Regions from separate parts of the Pseudomonas sp. D5(2026) genome, predicted to be linked through region 1. Evidence: riboswitches for the same ligand, from Rfam matches in the RefSeq annotation. Region 1 holds a riboswitch; each other region holds the start of a gene.
The links. Region 1 has a riboswitch for cobalamin ahead of AC3B5Q_RS16345 (TonB-dependent receptor). Riboswitches for the same ligand answer to the same signal wherever they lie in the genome.
Positions count from the first base shown of each region.

Region 2: it holds a riboswitch for cobalamin, as region 1 does, so the genes downstream of both, cobW (cobalamin biosynthesis protein CobW) here and AC3B5Q_RS16345 (TonB-dependent receptor) in region 1, are expected to answer to the same signal.
Region 3: it holds a riboswitch for cobalamin, as region 1 does, so the genes downstream of both, AC3B5Q_RS12915 (CbtB domain-containing protein) here and AC3B5Q_RS16345 (TonB-dependent receptor) in region 1, are expected to answer to the same signal.

Region 1 covers NZ_CM173421.1:3,518,354-3,524,006, reverse strand. The annotation lists gene AC3B5Q_RS16350 (acetyltransferase domain-containing protein) at 1-121, opposite strand, end outside; gene AC3B5Q_RS16345 (TonB-dependent receptor) at 239-2,365, opposite strand; cobalamin riboswitch at 2,475-2,682, opposite strand; gene AC3B5Q_RS16340 (GNAT family N-acetyltransferase) at 2,777-3,346, opposite strand; gene AC3B5Q_RS16335 (carboxymuconolactone decarboxylase family protein) at 3,425-3,769, opposite strand; gene lpxO (lipid A hydroxylase LpxO) at 3,889-4,788, opposite strand; gene thpR (RNA 2',3'-cyclic phosphodiesterase) at 4,947-5,492, shown strand; gene AC3B5Q_RS16320 (AraC family transcriptional regulator) at 5,520-5,653, opposite strand, start outside.
Region 2 covers NZ_CM173421.1:3,204,489-3,210,141, reverse strand. The annotation lists gene AC3B5Q_RS14935 (ATP-binding cassette domain-containing protein) at 1-277, opposite strand, end outside; gene AC3B5Q_RS14930 (hypothetical protein) at 449-811, opposite strand; gene AC3B5Q_RS14925 (hypothetical protein) at 808-960, opposite strand; cobalamin riboswitch at 1,061-1,277, shown strand; gene cobW (cobalamin biosynthesis protein CobW) at 1,378-2,445, shown strand; gene cobN (cobaltochelatase subunit CobN) at 2,449-5,653, shown strand, end outside.
Region 3 covers NZ_CM173421.1:2,804,934-2,810,586, reverse strand. The annotation lists gene AC3B5Q_RS12930 (alpha/beta fold hydrolase) at 1-530, opposite strand, end outside; gene AC3B5Q_RS12925 (LysE family translocator) at 552-1,181, opposite strand; gene AC3B5Q_RS12920 (GNAT family N-acetyltransferase) at 1,306-1,785, shown strand; cobalamin riboswitch at 1,891-2,113, shown strand; gene AC3B5Q_RS12915 (CbtB domain-containing protein) at 2,208-2,396, shown strand; gene AC3B5Q_RS12910 (CbtA family protein) at 2,406-3,092, shown strand; gene AC3B5Q_RS12905 (cobalamin biosynthesis protein) at 3,092-3,478, shown strand; gene cobM (precorrin-4 C(11)-methyltransferase) at 3,513-4,265, shown strand; gene AC3B5Q_RS12895 (DUF1272 domain-containing protein) at 4,332-4,574, shown strand; gene AC3B5Q_RS12890 (response regulator transcription factor) at 4,796-5,410, shown strand; gene AC3B5Q_RS12885 (transporter substrate-binding domain-containing protein) at 5,424-5,653, shown strand, end outside.

The sequences.
Region 1 (5,653 bases):
GCAGGAAGAAAGTCTCGCGGACGTGGTCCAGGAGCATGAACAGGATCACCAGGCCGCGCAGGGCATCGATGCTCTGCAGGCGCTGGGTGATCAGCGTGGGCGTGGCGCTGGCACTTGTCATGGGCTGTCTAATAGGAATGGATTTCATGTGAAACGTTATCGTATAACAAGATGCTAAAAGGGAATAGAGGTTTTTGTGTGGCCTGTGCCGGGCTCTTCGCAGCACAAGCCACCCAGATCAGAAGCTGTAATCCACCGTCGCGAAGTACGACCGCGGCATCCCCATCAACCACTGCTGCCCGCTGAACGCCGACTGCACATACTCGCGATCGAACAGGTTGTTCAACTGCAACCCCAGCTTCACGTCCGGCAACACTTGCCAGGCGATGTTGGCATCGACCACGGTGTAGCCGGGGGCGCTGTGGTTATTGGCGGTATCGGCATAACGCTCATCCACATAACGCGCCCCCAAGCCGGCCTCTACCTGCTGGCCGAAGCCTTTGCTCAACCAAAGGTTGGCGGTACGCCGTGGCACGTTGGCCGGCCGGTTGCCTGCGCGGTCCTGCGGCAGACCGCCGACCATTTCGTCGAAGTCGTCGTACTTGGCGCGTACCAGCGATGCATTGGCCGACACCTGCCACTGATGGGCCAGGGCCAGCTCCAGCGTCGCTTCCAGGCCATCGGAGGTCTGCTGCCCGGCTTGTTGCTTCTCGTGCGTGATCGGGTCGTCGACCAGCAGCTTTTTCTTGACGATGTGGTAGGCAGCAAGCGTCCATTCGCCACGCCCCTCCCAAAAGCGCTGCTTGATGCCGGCCTCGGTCTGCTTCGCCTCGGTCAGGTCATAGTGCATCTGCGCGGGGCTGAGGCTGATGAGGTTGTTGACCCCGTCCTCGCTGGTTGAGTACTGGCCGTACAACGACAGGTCGTCGTTGAGTGCATACACCAGCCCCACGCGCCAGTTGCCACCTTGCAGGCTACGATCGCTGCGGCTGTCGTTGGTCAAGTTGTTGCGGTCGATGTGGTTCTGGTCGCGACGCACGCCGGTAACCAACGACAGGCGATCGCTCAATTGCAGGCGGTTTTCGGCAAACAGGGCAAAGGTATGGGTGGTCGAGAGCGTTTGCGGCCGCAACGGCGAGGCGCTATGGAACCCGCCGGGCTGTGGCTGCCACGGGTCGACGTAGTCGCCGCCGACATCGTTGTAGGGGGAATTGCTGTCGACGTTGAAGCGCACCTTGTTGTACTCGGCACCGAGCACGGTCTTGCTGGCCAGGCCGAACAGGGTGTGGTCGAAGGTGAAGGTCTGGCGGTCGCCGAACTGCTCCTGGTTGTGCTTGATCTCCAGGTAGCTGCCGCGCAGCAGTTGCTGACGCTCTGCGTCCCAGCTGTAGTCCTCGGCGTTGCGCCAGTGGCGGCGGCTTTTGATGTAGTACAGCTGGTTGCTGGCGCTGAGCTGGTCGTTCAGCGCCCAGTCGGTTGTCAGCCGGGTCCATTCATCAACGTACTGCTGCACGTCGTTCTGTACGTTGTAGTTCTTTTTGCGCAGGCTGCTGCGGTAGTGGCCGTCGATCAGCGGGGTGCCGTAGTAGTTGGCAGGTTGTGCATCGCCGCGGTCATGGGCCAGCGTGAAGCTGAGGTCATCACTGGCATCGAAACGCAGCGCGGCGCTCATGGCCAGGCTACGTGAAGCGGTGCGGTCGACCCAGCCATTGCCGGCCTGCTGGTTCAGCGTCAGGCGGTAGCTCAGGCGCTCGCTGAGGCTGCCGCCGCTGTCCAGGCCGAGCTGCTGGCGGTCCCACGAGCCGTAACCCAGGCGCAGGTGGTTGCGCACTTCGCCGGCAAAAGGTTTTTTCGGGATCACGTTGATCACCGCGCCGGTGGCGCCTTCGCCATGCAGTACCGAGGCCGGGCCGCGAATCACCTCGATGCGTTCGACCATCCACGGGTCGACCGGGAAGGTTTGGGTGCCGGCACCGGTGTACAGGCGCGCGCCGTCGAACAGGGTCATCACCGAGCTGTGGCCGGCAAAGCCGCGGGCAGACAAGCCTGTACCGCCGTCCCCCGGTGAGCCGACGAAGGTAATGCCCGGCGAGCGGGTCACTGCATCCTGCACTGTGAGGTTGTTGCGCTGCTGAATCTGCCGTTCGCTGATACTGCTGGTGCTGGCCGGCGTCTCCAGGGCACTGAGGCCAAGGCGCGAGCCTGCCTGGGTCGGCGTGGCCAGGTCGATGGTACGGCTGTCGAGGGTGTCGGTGATGGCCGTGGAAGGCAGGGCCAGAGGCTGCGGGTCGCGGTCATCAGCCAGCGCCGGCAGGGTGACGGCCAGGCAGGCCGCCAGAGGGTGAAGCTTGAACATACGGGACATGTCGTTCCACTGCTGCAGGAATGAATGGATCCCGGTGGAAAACACGCAAAGGCGAACCATGCAGGCAGGCGCGCGCACGGATTCCGGCCTGCGCCCGCCCACCGCGGGTTGCCAAGTGAAGCTCCAGGCCGGTCTCCGGGCTTGCGAGGGGCATGAAACCTTCACCTTCCCATGCCTGAGCACAGTGGTATCTCGAAGGGTTCGCTCGCTTACCGTTGCGGGGGCAGCACCGGACTTGTCGTGGGCAACACGACGCACCGGTTTCCCGTTTCACCCTGCGCGCGGCGGCGCAGGGCACCTGAAACTGGCGCGCATCTGACCATTGAAAGGCTGGGGCGTCAAATGTGGGTGTGCTGTGAGTGTCGCGAAAAAATCAGGTTGTGAGTTTGAAGGCAGGTTTGCCTGAACAGGCTAGCGCCCGCGGCGCCGCGATACCCGTGCCTCGATGTTCTTGCGCCCGATCAGCAGCGGCGGCTTCTCCACCACCGGCTCATCCGCCAGCCATTTGTACATCACCAGGCAGTCCACCAGCCCCAGGCGGGCATGACGGTAGGCCTTGGGCAAACGGCCGACTGTTTCAAAGCCCAGCTTGTGCCATAGCGCCACGGCCACTGCGTTGGTGGCTACCACCGAGTTGAACTGCAATGCCAGAAAGCCTTCCTGGCGCGCGAGCTTTTGCGAGTGCTCGCACATCAAGCGCGCCACGCCCCGGCCGCGCGCCTGTTCGCAGACCATGTAGCCGCAATTGCCTACATGCGCACCAGGCCCGGCAGCATTGGGCTTGAGGTAATAGGACCCCAGTAGCTCGCCATCTTCTTCGGCCAACAGCGTGTGCAAGGGCAGCTCCAGCCACAGCTGGCGGGCCTGCTCGAAGCTCAGCGCCGGGTCGAAAGCGTAGGTTTCACGGGCTTGGACAATGGCCTGGAAGGTGGGCCAGAAACGATCAAAATCTTCCGGCGTCATGGGGCGAATGTGGATCATGCGGGTTCCTGCGCGGGGTGAGCCGCCCAGTCTGGGTGGCGCGGCGCCGTCGCGCAAGGGCGACGACGCCGTTTGTGCTCAACCGTTGGCCTTGCCCACCGCGTCCATTGCGCGGGCCGAGTACACCAGCGCGGCACCGGCGTTCATGGCCACGGCCACGCCGAGGGCCTCGGCAATTTCCTCGCGGCTGGCACCCGCTTTGACGGCCTGCTGCGAATGCACGGCGATACAGCCGTCGCAGCGGGTGGTCACAGCCACGGCCAAGGAGATCAGCTCGCGGGTCTTGGCATCCAGGTGGTTGGTTTTGGCGCCTGCACCGCTGGCGGTCATGTAGCCGGCTACGGTGTCGGGTGAGAGTTGCTTGAGATCGCCGATGCCGGCCATCAACTGCTTACGGTAGGCGTCCCAGTCCATCATGCTCATCGTCTTCACCTTGGGGGGGTTGCGAGTGGAGCTTTCAGGCTAGTCGAAGAGTTGCACGTGTGAGGCGGTACTTTGGTTGGTAAACGCAGGTCACTCGTACAGTGGCCTGCGTTGAGCCTTCAGATGTAGATGAACACCAGCACCAACGCCGCGACCACTGCCCATTTTTCCAGGTAGTAGCGCATGCGGTTGCGCTTTTTCAGCGCCTTGCCACGCTCGCGGATCTTGTAGATGCGGGTGAACAGGCGGTTGATGCCACCGGTCTTGTCGCTGGCGTCGTTGGGCGCAGCGGCAGCGGCCATCACGTTGCGGCTGAACCAGCGGTTGAACGCAGTTGCCCAGCGGTACTTGAGCGGGCGTTCGACGTCGCAGAACAGGATGATGCGGTTGTGCTCGGTGGTGTTGGCCGCATAGTGGATGTAGGTTTCGTCGAAGATGACCCCCTCACCATCGCGCCACGCGTATTTCTCGCCGTCCACATCGATGTAGCAGCCATCGTCATTCGGTGTGTCCAGGCCCAGGTGGTAGCGGTAGGAACCGGCATACGGGTCACGGTGGCGCACCAGCTTGGCACCGGGTGGCAGGGTGGCGAACATGGCCGCCTTGACCGTGCCGATGCCTTGCAGCAGCTCGGTCGTGCGTGGGCAAAGGGCCATTGCCGACGGGTGGCTTTCGCCATACCACTTCAGGTAAAAGCGCTTCCAGCCGGTCTTGAAGAACGAGTTGAAACCGACGTCATCGTAATTGTCGGACTTCTTGATTTCACCCACGTGCAGCAACTGGCGACCTTCCTCGCGGATCTCCTGCCAGTGGTCCTGCAGCGGTTTCAGTTCTGGAAAGGCCTCGACCGGCAGGTAAGGCTTAGCCGGGTGTTTGGAGAACAGGTACAGGAAGCTGTTGATCGGGGCCAGGAAGCTGGAGTGGTCGCCCAGCTGGCGAGTCAGCTTGTGGCGAACCCGACCGCGCAGGTGAACATAGGCGATCGAGAGGACGAAGATGAGTACGAGTGCAATTTTCATGGACGTTTACTGGTCGAAGAATGGCCATGCGCCATGGCATGAGCCCGCCAGCATAAACAATCATGGGGGTAGTTTGTACTGATTGTTACGAAACTGTGGGGCGACATTGGTGTAATACCCTACAGTCTTGCGCAAACGTTTCATGTCAGGGAGTTGGTATGGTTCAGGATATACGCCCCAGTGGTAGTCCGTTCAAGCGGCTGTTCTTCGCCTTGCCGGTCAGCGACGCCCAGCGCCGTGACCTGGCCCAGTGGCGGCGAGGGCTGAACCTGCGCAGCGGCAAACCGGTGCCGGCCGCCAACTTCCACGTCACGCTGCTGTTCCTCGGTGATGTGGATACCGCGCAGGTGCCTGCGATTTGCGCGGCCGTCGACCAACTGGCGCTGCCAGCCTCGGCGCCGCGGCTGTTGCTCGACCGTTTGCAGGTGTGGCAGCGGGCCAGCGCCCTGGTGCTGGAGGCGCAGCAGGTACCGCCGACCCTGTTGCAACTGGTGTACGGTTTGCAGCAGGCGCTGCTGCCGTTGGGGATGGAGGCGGCCAAACGTGAGTATCGACCGCACCTGACGCTGTCCAGGGATTACCGCGGGCAGCCGCCCGAGGCCAGCAGCGCGCCGGAGTTTTACCTCACCGCACGACACTTTACGCTCTACGAGTCGCGCAAGGGGGCTTACTGGCCCTTGGCGCAGTGGCCGCTGGTGGACTGACCTGCAGGGGCCGTCCAGGTCAAGCAACTACACCGGCAAGCTCTGGTAAGGCAATTCATCCCCCGGGCTACGTTCGAACTGGCGCTTGTACTCGCGACTGAACTGCGAGGTGCTCTGATAGCCCACCCGGTGCGCAGCCTGTGCCACGCCCAGGCCTTCGC
Region 2 (5,653 bases), 310 kb from region 1:
TCACCGGCCCCACTTGAGCCAGGTCGGCCAGCGTGGCGCTGCGCTCGATGACTTGCTGATCCAGCAAGTGGACAGGCCCGAGGCGCCGACAATGGCCGCTGCTCGGTTCACGCTGGCCGGCAAGAATTTGCCCTAGCAGGCTTTTGCCCACGCCATTGCGCCCGACCAGGCCGGTGCGGCGTTGGTCGAAGGTTTCGTTGAGGTTGCTAAACAGCGGCCTGCCATCAGGCAAGACCAAGGAAACGCTGTCCAGCGTCAGAATCGACGTGTTCGTCATGTACATCTCCACAAATGCCGCGACATCTCCGGAACGAACCGGAGGCTGAAGACTGGCCGTCGAACGGACGGCGGCATCAATGGCGCATTGGACGAACACCTCGTAATTTAGGGAATGCGTAGCCTAACGGACCGTTTGGGGCCGGGTAAAGCACCGGCTGCCGGTTGGGGCTCAGCGCTGCGTCTGCAAGCGCTTGGCCCAGTCTCCGCCGTGGCCGTGCACGCAGGCCTCTTCACTGTCGAATCGCACATGCCAGGCCGGATTGTCCAGCTGAATGCCGGCTTGCTCCAGCGCCAGGCCGGTAAGCGCCAGCATGCGCGCCTTCGCATCACCGACCACGGCCGCTGCCTTGTCGGCCTCTTGCTCGAATACCCAGGTGATACGCAGGCTGCTCGGAAAGTCCTCGGGGTCGAGGCGATGGGTAAGCCAACTGAAGCCGACAATCTCCGCCTTGGCGGCTTCGCAGGCATCGGTCAGGCACGCGACCAACTCCCGCTCCAGGCGACTTATCTCGCGTTTGCCCAATGCCTTCATGGGTTGGCCTCGTCATCGATCTGCTGGCAAAAGCGCAGGCGGTTGCCGAACGGGTCTTGCCCCTGCATCTGCAGAAAATCCAGGTAAAAAGCCTTGGCCTTGTCGGCGGAGAACATGCGCAATACCGGTAGGGCGGGGGCGAGGGGCATGGGGCGTCCTTGTCCGTTGAAAAAGTGCCACTGTAGCGCAGTTGCTGCCCTTATGGTCGACCAGCCGGCAGCAATGGTTGACCACCCGCCAGCCACTGCGTAGCCTTGCCCACTTCGAGGTTCTTCGGCATGGCCGGAGCTAAGACGGGAACGCGGTACAAGCCGCGGCTGCCCCCGCAACTGTAAGCACCGACAACGGATCGACACAGCCACTGCGTCAGCGCGCGGGAAGGCGTCATCCCGCCAGCCCGCTGTTCAACTGAACGGGGGCATGGAACGGTGCAAGCCAGGAGACCTGCCTCGTCACGTTTTCGACTTTCAACCGGGCGGGGTGATCCGGTGGCGAACAAGCCCGGCCGGTCCGGCCCGCGGCTGTCGTCCTGCATGCCCGCGCCACACTGCCAAGGGCAATGCGACATGAAAACACTGGCCAAGCTCCCCGTCACCATCGTCACCGGCTTCCTCGGCTCGGGCAAGACCACCTTGCTGCGCCACATGCTCGACAACGCCCAGGGCCGCCGCATTGCGGTCATCGTCAACGAGTTCGGCGAACTGGGCATCGATGGCGAAATCCTCAAGCAGTGCAGCATCGGTTGCACCGAGGAAGAAGCCAGCGGCCGCGTCTACGAACTGGCCAACGGTTGCCTGTGCTGCACCGTGCAGGAAGAATTCTTCCCGGTGATGCGTGAGCTGGTCGCACGCCGTGGCGACCTCGACCACATTCTCATCGAAACCAGCGGCCTGGCCCTGCCCAAACCATTGGTACAAGCGTTCCAGTGGCCGGAAATCCGCAATGCCTGCACCGTCGATGCGGTCATCACCGTGGTCGACAGCCCGGCCGTGGCCGCTGGCACCTTCGCCGCCTACCCGGACCAGGTCGATGCCCAGCGCAAGCTCGACCCTAACCTGGACCATGAATCGCCCCTGCACGAGCTGTTCGCTGACCAGCTGGCCAGCGCCGACCTGGTGGTGTTGAACAAGGCCGACCTGATCGACGCCGAAGGCCTGGCCAAGGTGCGTGCCGAGGTGGCCGAAGAACTGCCGCCGGCGGTGAAAGTGATCGAGGCCAGCAGCGGCAAGCTGCCACTGGACGTGCTGCTGGGCGTGGGTGCCGAGTCCGAGTCACATATCGATGGCCGTCGAACTCACCACGATTCCCACCACGACGGCGACGATCATGACGATCATGACCACGACGCTTTCGATTCCATCTCCATCGACCTGCCTGAAGCCGACGAAAGCCTGCTGCTCGATGCGCTGACCCAGCTGGTGGTGGAGTTCGGTATCCTGCGCGCCAAAGGCTTCGCCGCCATCCCGGGCAAGCCGATGCGCCTGCTGGTACAAGGTGTGGGTACCCGTTTCGACAAGCACTTCGACCGCGCCTGGCGTGCCGACGAGCCGCGCATTACCCGCCTGGTGCTGATCGGCCAGGACCTCGATGCTGCCCAGCTGGAAGCGCGCCTGCGCCAGGCACTGGGCGCCTGACCCATGCACCTGCTGCGGACCCAGCCCGGTGGTTTCGTACCGGATGACAGCATTGCCGACCTCGGCCAGACACCCGCCGAGCTGGTGATTCTCTGCAGCGGCGATTCGCACCTGGCATTGCTCGCCGACACCGCCGAGCAATTGCCCGAAGACTTTCCCGGCCTGCGCCTGGCCAACCCGATGCAGGTGCAGAACCATGCATCGGTCGACCTGTATGTCGACCAGGTGCTGCGCCATGCCAAGGTCATCCTGGTGTCGCTGCACGGTGGCGTTGGTTACTGGCGCTATGGTGTCGAACAACTGGTCGAGCTGGCCGCCCGTGGCGTGCAGCTGATTCTGGTGCCGGGCGACGACCGCCCAGACCCGGAGCTGACCAGCCTGGGCAACGTCCGCGGTGAGCAGGCCGAGCGGCTTTGGCATTACCTGCGCCAGGGCGGCAAGGCCAACGCCATCAACCTGTTCAACTGCCTGGCCAGCCAGTGGCTGGGCCGCGACTATGCCTGGGACGAACCGCAGCCTTTGCCGCGCACGGCGGTCTATCACCCGGCCAACGGCAGCGCGACACTCGAGGACTGGTACCCGCACTGGCACCCCGAACAGCCGGTGGCGCCGTTACTGTTCTACCGCTCGCACCTGCAAGCGGCCAATACCGCCTTCATCGACGTGTTCTGCCAGCGCCTGCAGGCTGCCGGCCTGAACCCGTTGCCGATCGCCGTGGCCAGCCTCAAGGAAAGCGCCTGCCTGGAACAGGTCGAAGCCTGGCTGGACGAGGTCGGCGCCGAAGTGCTGATCAATACCACCGGTTTTGCCCTGTCCAGCCCCGAGCGCCCCAACCTGCGCCCGTTCCGTCGCGACATCCCGGTGCTGCAGGCCATCTGCGCGCAGGACAACCAGCCTGGCTGGGAAGCCAGCGAGCAGGGCCTGGGCGCGCGCGACCTGGCCATGCACATTGCGTTGCCGGAGCTGGACGGGCGCATCATCACGCGCCCGGTCAGTTTCAAGGACATGGCCTGGCGCAGCGAGCGCAGCCAGTCCGACGTTGTCTGCTACCGCGCCCACCCCGAGCGCATGGACTTTGTCGCCGAATTGGCCCGCCGCTGGGTCGAGCTGGCCCGCCTGCCCAATGCCCAGAAGCGTGTAGCCCTGGTGCTGGCCAACTACCCGACCCGGGATGGTCGCATTGGTAATGGTGTCGGTCTGGACACGCCCGCCGCCGCACTCAACATCCTCAAGGCGCTGCAGGCCGAAGGCTATCCGCTGGCCGAACTGCCGGGCAGCGGTACGCAACTGATCCACCAGTTGCTCGGTGGCGTGACCAACGACCTCGACCACCTCGACCAGCGCCCCTGTGCCCAGAGCCTGAGCCTGGCCGATTACCAGGTGGCCTTCGAGCGCCTGCCGCAGGCCAACCGCCAGGCAGTGCTGGAACGCTGGGGGCCGCCCGAACAGGACCCGATGTACCGCAGCGGCCGGTTGATGGTTGCCGGCCTGCGCTTTGGCTTGACCTTCGTTGGTATCCAGCCGGCGCGGGGCTACCAGGTGGACCCTAGCGCGGTGTATCACGACCCTGACCTGGTGCCACCGCACGGCTACCTGGCGTTTCACTTCTGGCTGCGTCACGCATTTGCCGCCGATGCGGTGATCCACGTCGGCAAGCACGGCAACCTCGAATGGTTGCCCGGCAAAGGCGTCGGGCTATCGGCGCAGTGCTGGCCGGACGCGCTGCTTGGCCCGCTGCCGAACATCTACCCGTTCATCGTCAACGACCCGGGCGAGGGCGCCCAGGCCAAGCGCCGTACCCAGGCGGTGATCATCGACCACCTGATGCCGCCGCTGACCCGTGCTGAAACCTATGGCCCGCTGCGCCACCTGGAACAACTGGCCGACGAATTCTACGAAGCGCAGTTGCTCGACCCTCGGCGTGCCCGCGAGTTGCAGCGTGACATCCTCGAGCTGGTCAAGGCCAACCACATTGACCGTGAGTTGCAACTGGAAGGGCAACTGGACGATGCGGCGCTTTGGCTGCCGCGCCTGGATACCTACCTGTGCGACCTGAAGGAGTCGCAAATTCGCGATGGCCTGCACGTGTTTGGTCAGTCACCAGAAGGGCGGCTGCGCCTGGATACGCTGCTGGCGTTGTTGCGGGTCGAGCGTGGCGACGGCCGTGGCGGTAATGCCAGCCTGCTGCGGGCTTTGGCCAAAGCACTGGTGCCGGGCTGGGACCCGCTCGATTGCGACCTTGGGCAGCCGTGGCAGGGCATACGCCCCGAACAGCTGCAGGCCATGAGCAATGAACCTTGGCGCACCTGTGGCGACACCCGCGAGCGCCTTGAGCTGCTGGCACTGCAGGTGATCGGGCAGGCGCTGGAAGGCACGGCACAGTTACCCGACCTGAGTGAGTGGCAACCGGTGCACGCTGTCGTGCAGGCCCTGTGTGAGGCGGTCGCACCCAGCCTGGACGCCTGCGGCACGGCTGAAATGCATGGCCTGCTGGCGGCACTGGCCGGGCGCTTCGTGCCCGCCGGCCCCAGTGGTGCGCCAAGCCGAGGGCGCCTTGATGTGCTGCCCACCGGCCGCAACTTCTATACCGTGGACGTGCGCAACCTGCCCACCACCACGGCCTGGCGCCTGGGCTTCGCCTCGGCCAGCCTGATCCTCGAACGCCATCTGCAGGACCACGGCGACCACTTGCGTCAGCTCGGTCTGTCGGTATGGGGCACGGCGACCATGCGCACCGGTGGCGACGACATCGCGCAAGCCATGGCGCTGATGGGCGTGCGGCCTGTCTGGGCCACCGGCAGCCAGCGCGTGGACGACTTCGAAATCTTGCCGTTGAGCCTGCTCGACCGCCCGCGGGTGGACGTGACCTTGCGCGTTTCTGGCTTCTTCCGTGATGCCTTCGGCAACCTGATCCGCCTGTTCGACGCCGCCGTGCAGGCAGTGGCCGCGCTGGACGAACCTGACGACCTCAACCCCTTGGCTGCCCGCGTGCGCAGCGAACGGGCAGCGCTGCAGGCTCGAGGCGTGGATGCCGAGCAGGCCGCGCGTCAGGCAGGCTGGCGGGTGTTCGGTGCCAAACCTGGCGCTTACGGTGCCGGGGTGCAGAACGCCATCGATGGGCGCTTGTGGCACAGTCGCGACGACCTGGCTGAGGTCTACCTCAACCACGGCGGCTATGCCTACGGTGGCAGCGACGACGGAACCCCGG
Region 3 (5,653 bases), 710 kb from region 1:
CCTTCCAGCGAGGCCAACGCCGACTCGCGATCGGGCCAGTGGCTGCGGCGGCTGGCAGCCTTGCGGGCCAGGCCGTGGCGCTGATGCAGGCCGACCAGGGCTGCCGCCCCCATCACGCCGATCATGCGTCGGCTGAACAGTACCGGGTCGAGCAGCACGGCACGTGCGAACAGTTGCGGCTCACTGCCCAGGATCAGCCCTGTGAGCACGCCACCGAAGCTGTGACCTACGGCAAACCGCTGTACGTCGCCATATTCGCCACGCCCGCCCTGAAAGGCCTCCACCGCCAAGGCAGCGGAGCGGTTCCAGCCGCGAAACACCCCGCCATGGTCACTGTCGCCATGGCCTTGAACGTCGCAAAGCCACAGGTCGAAATGCTCGCCCAGGCGCATCAGCAGCGGTTGATAGGTCAGGCAACAGAAGCCGTTGCCATGCAGGAAATGCAGCAGCGGTTTGCCACTGGCCGGGGTTCGCCAGCCACGCAGGGTGAAACCTTCGGCGCATTCGTGGGACCAGGGGATCAACTGCATGGGCTTACTGTACTCTCGGGGTCAGGAAAACGCTGATTCTACAAACAGCAGCGGGTACAGTGAAATCACCAGCAACAGGGCCATCACGACATTGAACAGCATCAGCCAGCGCGAATGCTGCAACAGGTTGCGCAGGGCGCTGCCGAACATCACCCATACCCCCACGCTCGGCAGGTTGACCAAAGCGAACAAGGCCGCAATGACGATCACGTTGGTTACATAGCCTTGCGCGGGTGTGTAGGTGGTAATCGCCCCCACCGCCATCACCCAGGCCTTCGGGTTGACCCACTGGAACGCCGCTGCTCCCCAGAAGCCCAGCGGTTTGCGGGCACTGGACGAGGCCGTGCCGACCGGCCCGGAAGTGGCGATCTTCCAGGCCAGGTACAGCAGATAGGCGGCGCCAGTGTAGCGCAGCACTGTGTACAGTGGCGGCCAGGCCTTGAACACCTCGCCCAGCCCCAGGCCGACGGCCAGTACCATCACCATGAAACCAAAGCTGATACCCAAGGCGTGAGGGACCGAGCGGCGCACGCCGAAGTTTACCCCCGAGGCCAGCAACATGGTGTTGTTGGGGCCTGGCGTGATGGAAGACACGAAGGCAAACAGCACGAAGGCGGTCAGCAGGTCGGCAGAGGCAAGCATGGCGGGCATTCCACTTTCTTTATAGGTGCTGTCACACTACCGGAGTCGCCTTTCCCAGCGACTGGTACAGTTTGATTAAATTACGTAGATACACATCACTGTATCGCCAATCCGGACCAAGGAAGCCGTCACCATGAGCCTCACCATTCGCCCTGCCGTGCATACCGATGCCGAGCAGATCCTCACCTTCATCACCGAACTGGCCGAATACGAACGCGCTCGCCACGAGGTAGTCGCCACCCTTGCCGACATCGAGCACAGCCTGTTCGAAGAAGGCAGCACTGTGCACGCCCTGATGTGCGAGCGTGATGGCCGTGCAATCGGCTTTGCCGTGTACTTCTACAGCTACTCGACCTGGCTCGGGCGCAATGGCATCTATCTGGAAGACCTGTACGTAACCCCCGAACAACGCGGCGATGGCGCTGGCCGGCAGTTGTTGCAGCACATTGCCCGCGAAGCGGTGGCGAACAACTGCGGGCGCCTGGAATGGAGCGTGCTGGACTGGAACGAGCCAGCGATCGGCTTCTACCAGAAACTGGGGGCCGAGGCGCAGGATGAGTGGGTGCGTTACCGGCTGGATGGCGACAAGCTGGCGGCATTCGCCCGCGGGTGAACGCCCGGTTCCTGCACTTCTGCCTGCGGGCCTGAGCCTGTAGTACCTGCTGTTCGACAGCCTCGCGCTGTGTATGACATTGACGCCAAGCCCGCCCCATGCTCTCCTTATGCCTCGCGTTCAGGTGCCCCTCACGGGGTGAAACGGGAAACCGGTGCGTCCCAGGCCCTTCTGCAGGGCCGGACAATGCCGGTGCTGCCCCCGCAACGGTAAGCGAGTGAAGCGTCTGTACCACTGTGCCTTGTAGTACGGCATGGGAAGGTGACGCGTTCCAGGAGCCCAGCTCTTCCTCGCAAGCCCGGAGACCGGCCTGACGTTCATGAACACCCCGCGGTGGGCGGGCGCTGTTGCATTCCCTTGGGCGACCACGTCCGGGGCTGCCGCGCTCGCCCGTTGCCCACAAAAAAGCAGAGGATCGCGTCATGCCCGTCACCAGCGCCAAACAACACAGCCTTGCTACCCCCGTTACCCTCAGCCGGCGTGTAACCATCGCCGTCGGTGCCAGCTTGCTGGGTCTGTGCCTGGTCTACTTTGCCGGGTTCTCGCACATTGAGGCCGTGCACAACGCCGCCCACGACACCCGCCACAGCGCCGCCTTCCCCTGCCACTGAGTACGCCTGATGATCACGCGCATTGCCCGTACTGCGGGCTTCAGCGGGCTCCTTGCAGCCCTGTTGCTGACCTTGCTGCAAAGCTTCTGGGTTGCTCCGCTGATTCTGGAGGCGGAAACCTACGAGTCCTCGGCCCCGGCCGCACACCACGAACACGGTAGCGAAGTGGCCGCTCATGAACACAGCGCCGAAGCCTGGTCGCCGGAAGACGGCTGGCAGCGCGTGCTGTCCACCACAGGCGGCAACCTGGTGGTCGCGGTCGGCTTCGCCCTGATCCTCGCCGCCCTTTACAGCCTTCGCGAGCCCAAACGCGCCGCCACTGGCGCATTGTGGGGGTTGGCTGGCTTCGCCGTGTTCTGCCTGGCCCCAACCCTGGGCTTGCCACCAGAACTGCCAGGTACTGCGGCCGCCGACCTGGGGCAACGCCAGACCTGGTGGGTCGGTACAGCCAGTGCCACTGCGCTGGGCCTGGCCTTGCTGGTGTTTGCCCGCCACTGGCTGCTGAAGGCGCTGGGCGCCGTGCTGCTGGTCATGCCTCATGTCATCGGTGCGCCGCAACCGGAGGTGCACGAAAGCCTGGCCCCCGAAGCATTGGAAACCCAGTTCAAAGTCGCCTCCTGGCTGACCAACGCCGCCTTCTGGCTGGCCTTGGGCCTGCTCAGCGCCTGGCTGTTCCGCCGTTCCAGCCAGGCTTGATGCCTGCCTTCTACGCTGGTTTTGGCTGCCGCCGGGGTTGCCCGGCGGACACCTTGCATCGCTTGCTGCACCAGGCTCTGGACGACCAGGGCCTGGCGTTGGCTGACCTGCGCGGCATCGCAAGCATCAGCCTGAAGGCCGACGAGCCCGGGTTGTTGCAACTGGCAGAGCACCTAGGTTTGCCTTTGGTGCTGTACCATGTCGCGCAACTGCAACCCTATGAACCACTGCTCAGCCACCGGTCCGCCGCTGCCTACCGGCACAGCGGCTGCTGGGGCGTAGCCGAGAGCGCGGCACTGGCCCTGGCCAGCCAGCGGCAGGGTACAGCCAGCCTGCTACTGACGCGCCAGGTACTGGGCCCGGCGACGCTCGCCCTGGCCTGCTGAACGTTTCGTACCCTCTTTCTTGCCAGGACTTAGCATGACCATCTACTTTATCGGTGCCGGCCCCGGCGACCCGGAGCTGATCACGGTCAAGGGCCAACGGCTGATTCGTCAGTGCCCAGTGATCATTTATGCCGGTTCACTGGTGCCCGCCGCCGTGCTCGAAGGCCACCAGGCCGAAACCGTGATCAACAGCGCCGAACTGCATCTGGAACAGATCATCGCTGCCATGCGCAGCGCGCACGAACAAGGTCAGGATGTGGCCCGGGTGCATAGCGGCGACCCCAGCCTGTACGGCGCCATCGGTGAGCAGATCCGCCACCTGCAGGCGCTAGGCATCGATTACCAGGTCATCCCCGGCGTTACCGCCACGGCAGCGAGCGCCGCCCTGCTCGGCTGCGAGCTGACCTTGCCTGAAGTGGCGCAGACGGTGATCCTCACCCGTTATGGCGACAGTTCGCCCATGCCACCTGGTGAGCAATTGGGCGACCTGGCGCGCCATGGCAGCACCCTGGCAATTCATCTGGGGGTCAAGCACCTGTCGCGCATTGTCGATGAGTTGGTGCCGCACTATGGCGCGCACTGCCCGGTTGCGGTGGTGCATCGGGCCACCTGGCCAGACCAGGATTGGGTGCGCGGCAACCTCGGTGACATTGTCGAACGCGTAGCGGCCAAGGATTTCCGGCGCACGGCGCTGATCCTGGTAGGTCATGTACTGGGGGATACGCCGTTCGCCGAATCGGCCTTGTACCGTGCCGGGCATGCCCACCTGTACCGCCCTGGCGACTGAACATTGCCAGCCTTGCCTCGGGCGTAGCAGACTCCGGGTTTCCGCCTGCGAACAGGAGTCATGCCCATGCTGGAGTTACGCCCCAACTGCGAGTGTTGTGATGCCGACCTGCCGGGTGACAGCCCCGACGCTCTGATCTGCTCCTTCGAATGCACGTTCTGCCGTGCCTGTGCCGAAACCCGCTTCCAAGGCCGCTGCCCGAATTGTACCGGGCAGTTGGTAGCCCGCCCGACGCGGGTCGGGCAGGCATTGGCCAACAACCCTGCCTCCACACTGCGTATACACAAACCGCACGCAGCCTGCGCCTGAGCAACTGCAAAGAATCGGCATCACCGCTGTTTCAGGGTGATGTCTTTCCTGTTTCTTGTAGGATTTTTCAACAATAAGCACTGAGGATTTCAACACTTCTATACTCGGCATTACCAAACTTCGGGAATGGTCGTATCGTGCAGCGCTTCCGATAACCCCACTTGCAGACGTATTCCTGAGTGTTCCAGGAAGCGGACCACATCCCTACAGGAGTTTTCCTCATGACAACCGTGCTGATCGTCGACGACCACCCTATTGTCCGGCTGTCCTTGCGCCTACTGCTCGAGCGCGAGCGCTTCCATGTCGTCGGCGAGGTCGGCAATGGCAGTGAAGTGGCTCAGGTAGCCCGCGAACTGCGCCCGGACGTGGTCATCCTCGACATCGGCCTGCCTGGCCTGGACGGTATGGAAGTCATCAAGCGATTGCAGAGCCTGGAGCCGGTACCGAAGATCATGGTGCTGACCGGCCAGGCCACTGACCTGTATGTACGCCGCTGCCTGGATGCCGGGATAGGCGCCTTCGTCACCAAGGAAGAGGACCACGAGGCTCTGCTGTTCGCCCTCAAGGCCCTGACCAAGGGTTATTCGACCTTTCCGCAGATGTCGGTCAACAGCAACTCGCTGGAGAGCGAGCCAGTGCGCCTGGCCAGTCTCTCCAACCGGGAAATGGAAGTGCTGCGGCGCCTCGCGCGCGGCGAGAACAACAAGAACATCGGCACTTGCATGAACCTCAGCGCGAAGACAATCAGCACCTATCGGGGCCGTATCATGGAAAAGCTCAAGACCGAGTCGCTGGTGGAAATGGTCGACCTGGCCAAGCGCAACAACGTCTATTGAGCGCTCGGCTGCCATGAAACAGCTGCTGGCGAGCGTCCTTCTGGCTCTAGGTCTGGCCAACTCCATGGTGCTGCAGGCCAGCAGCGAACCACGCCATCTGCTGGCACGCTCAATCAGTGCCGCTGCCCCGCTGGCGTTATCCGGCGAGGACCGCAACTGGCTGAAACAACACCAACGCCTGGTACTGGGCAGTGCGCGCCCCGACTACCCCCCGTTCGAAATCAACGTGAGTCAGCATGACTA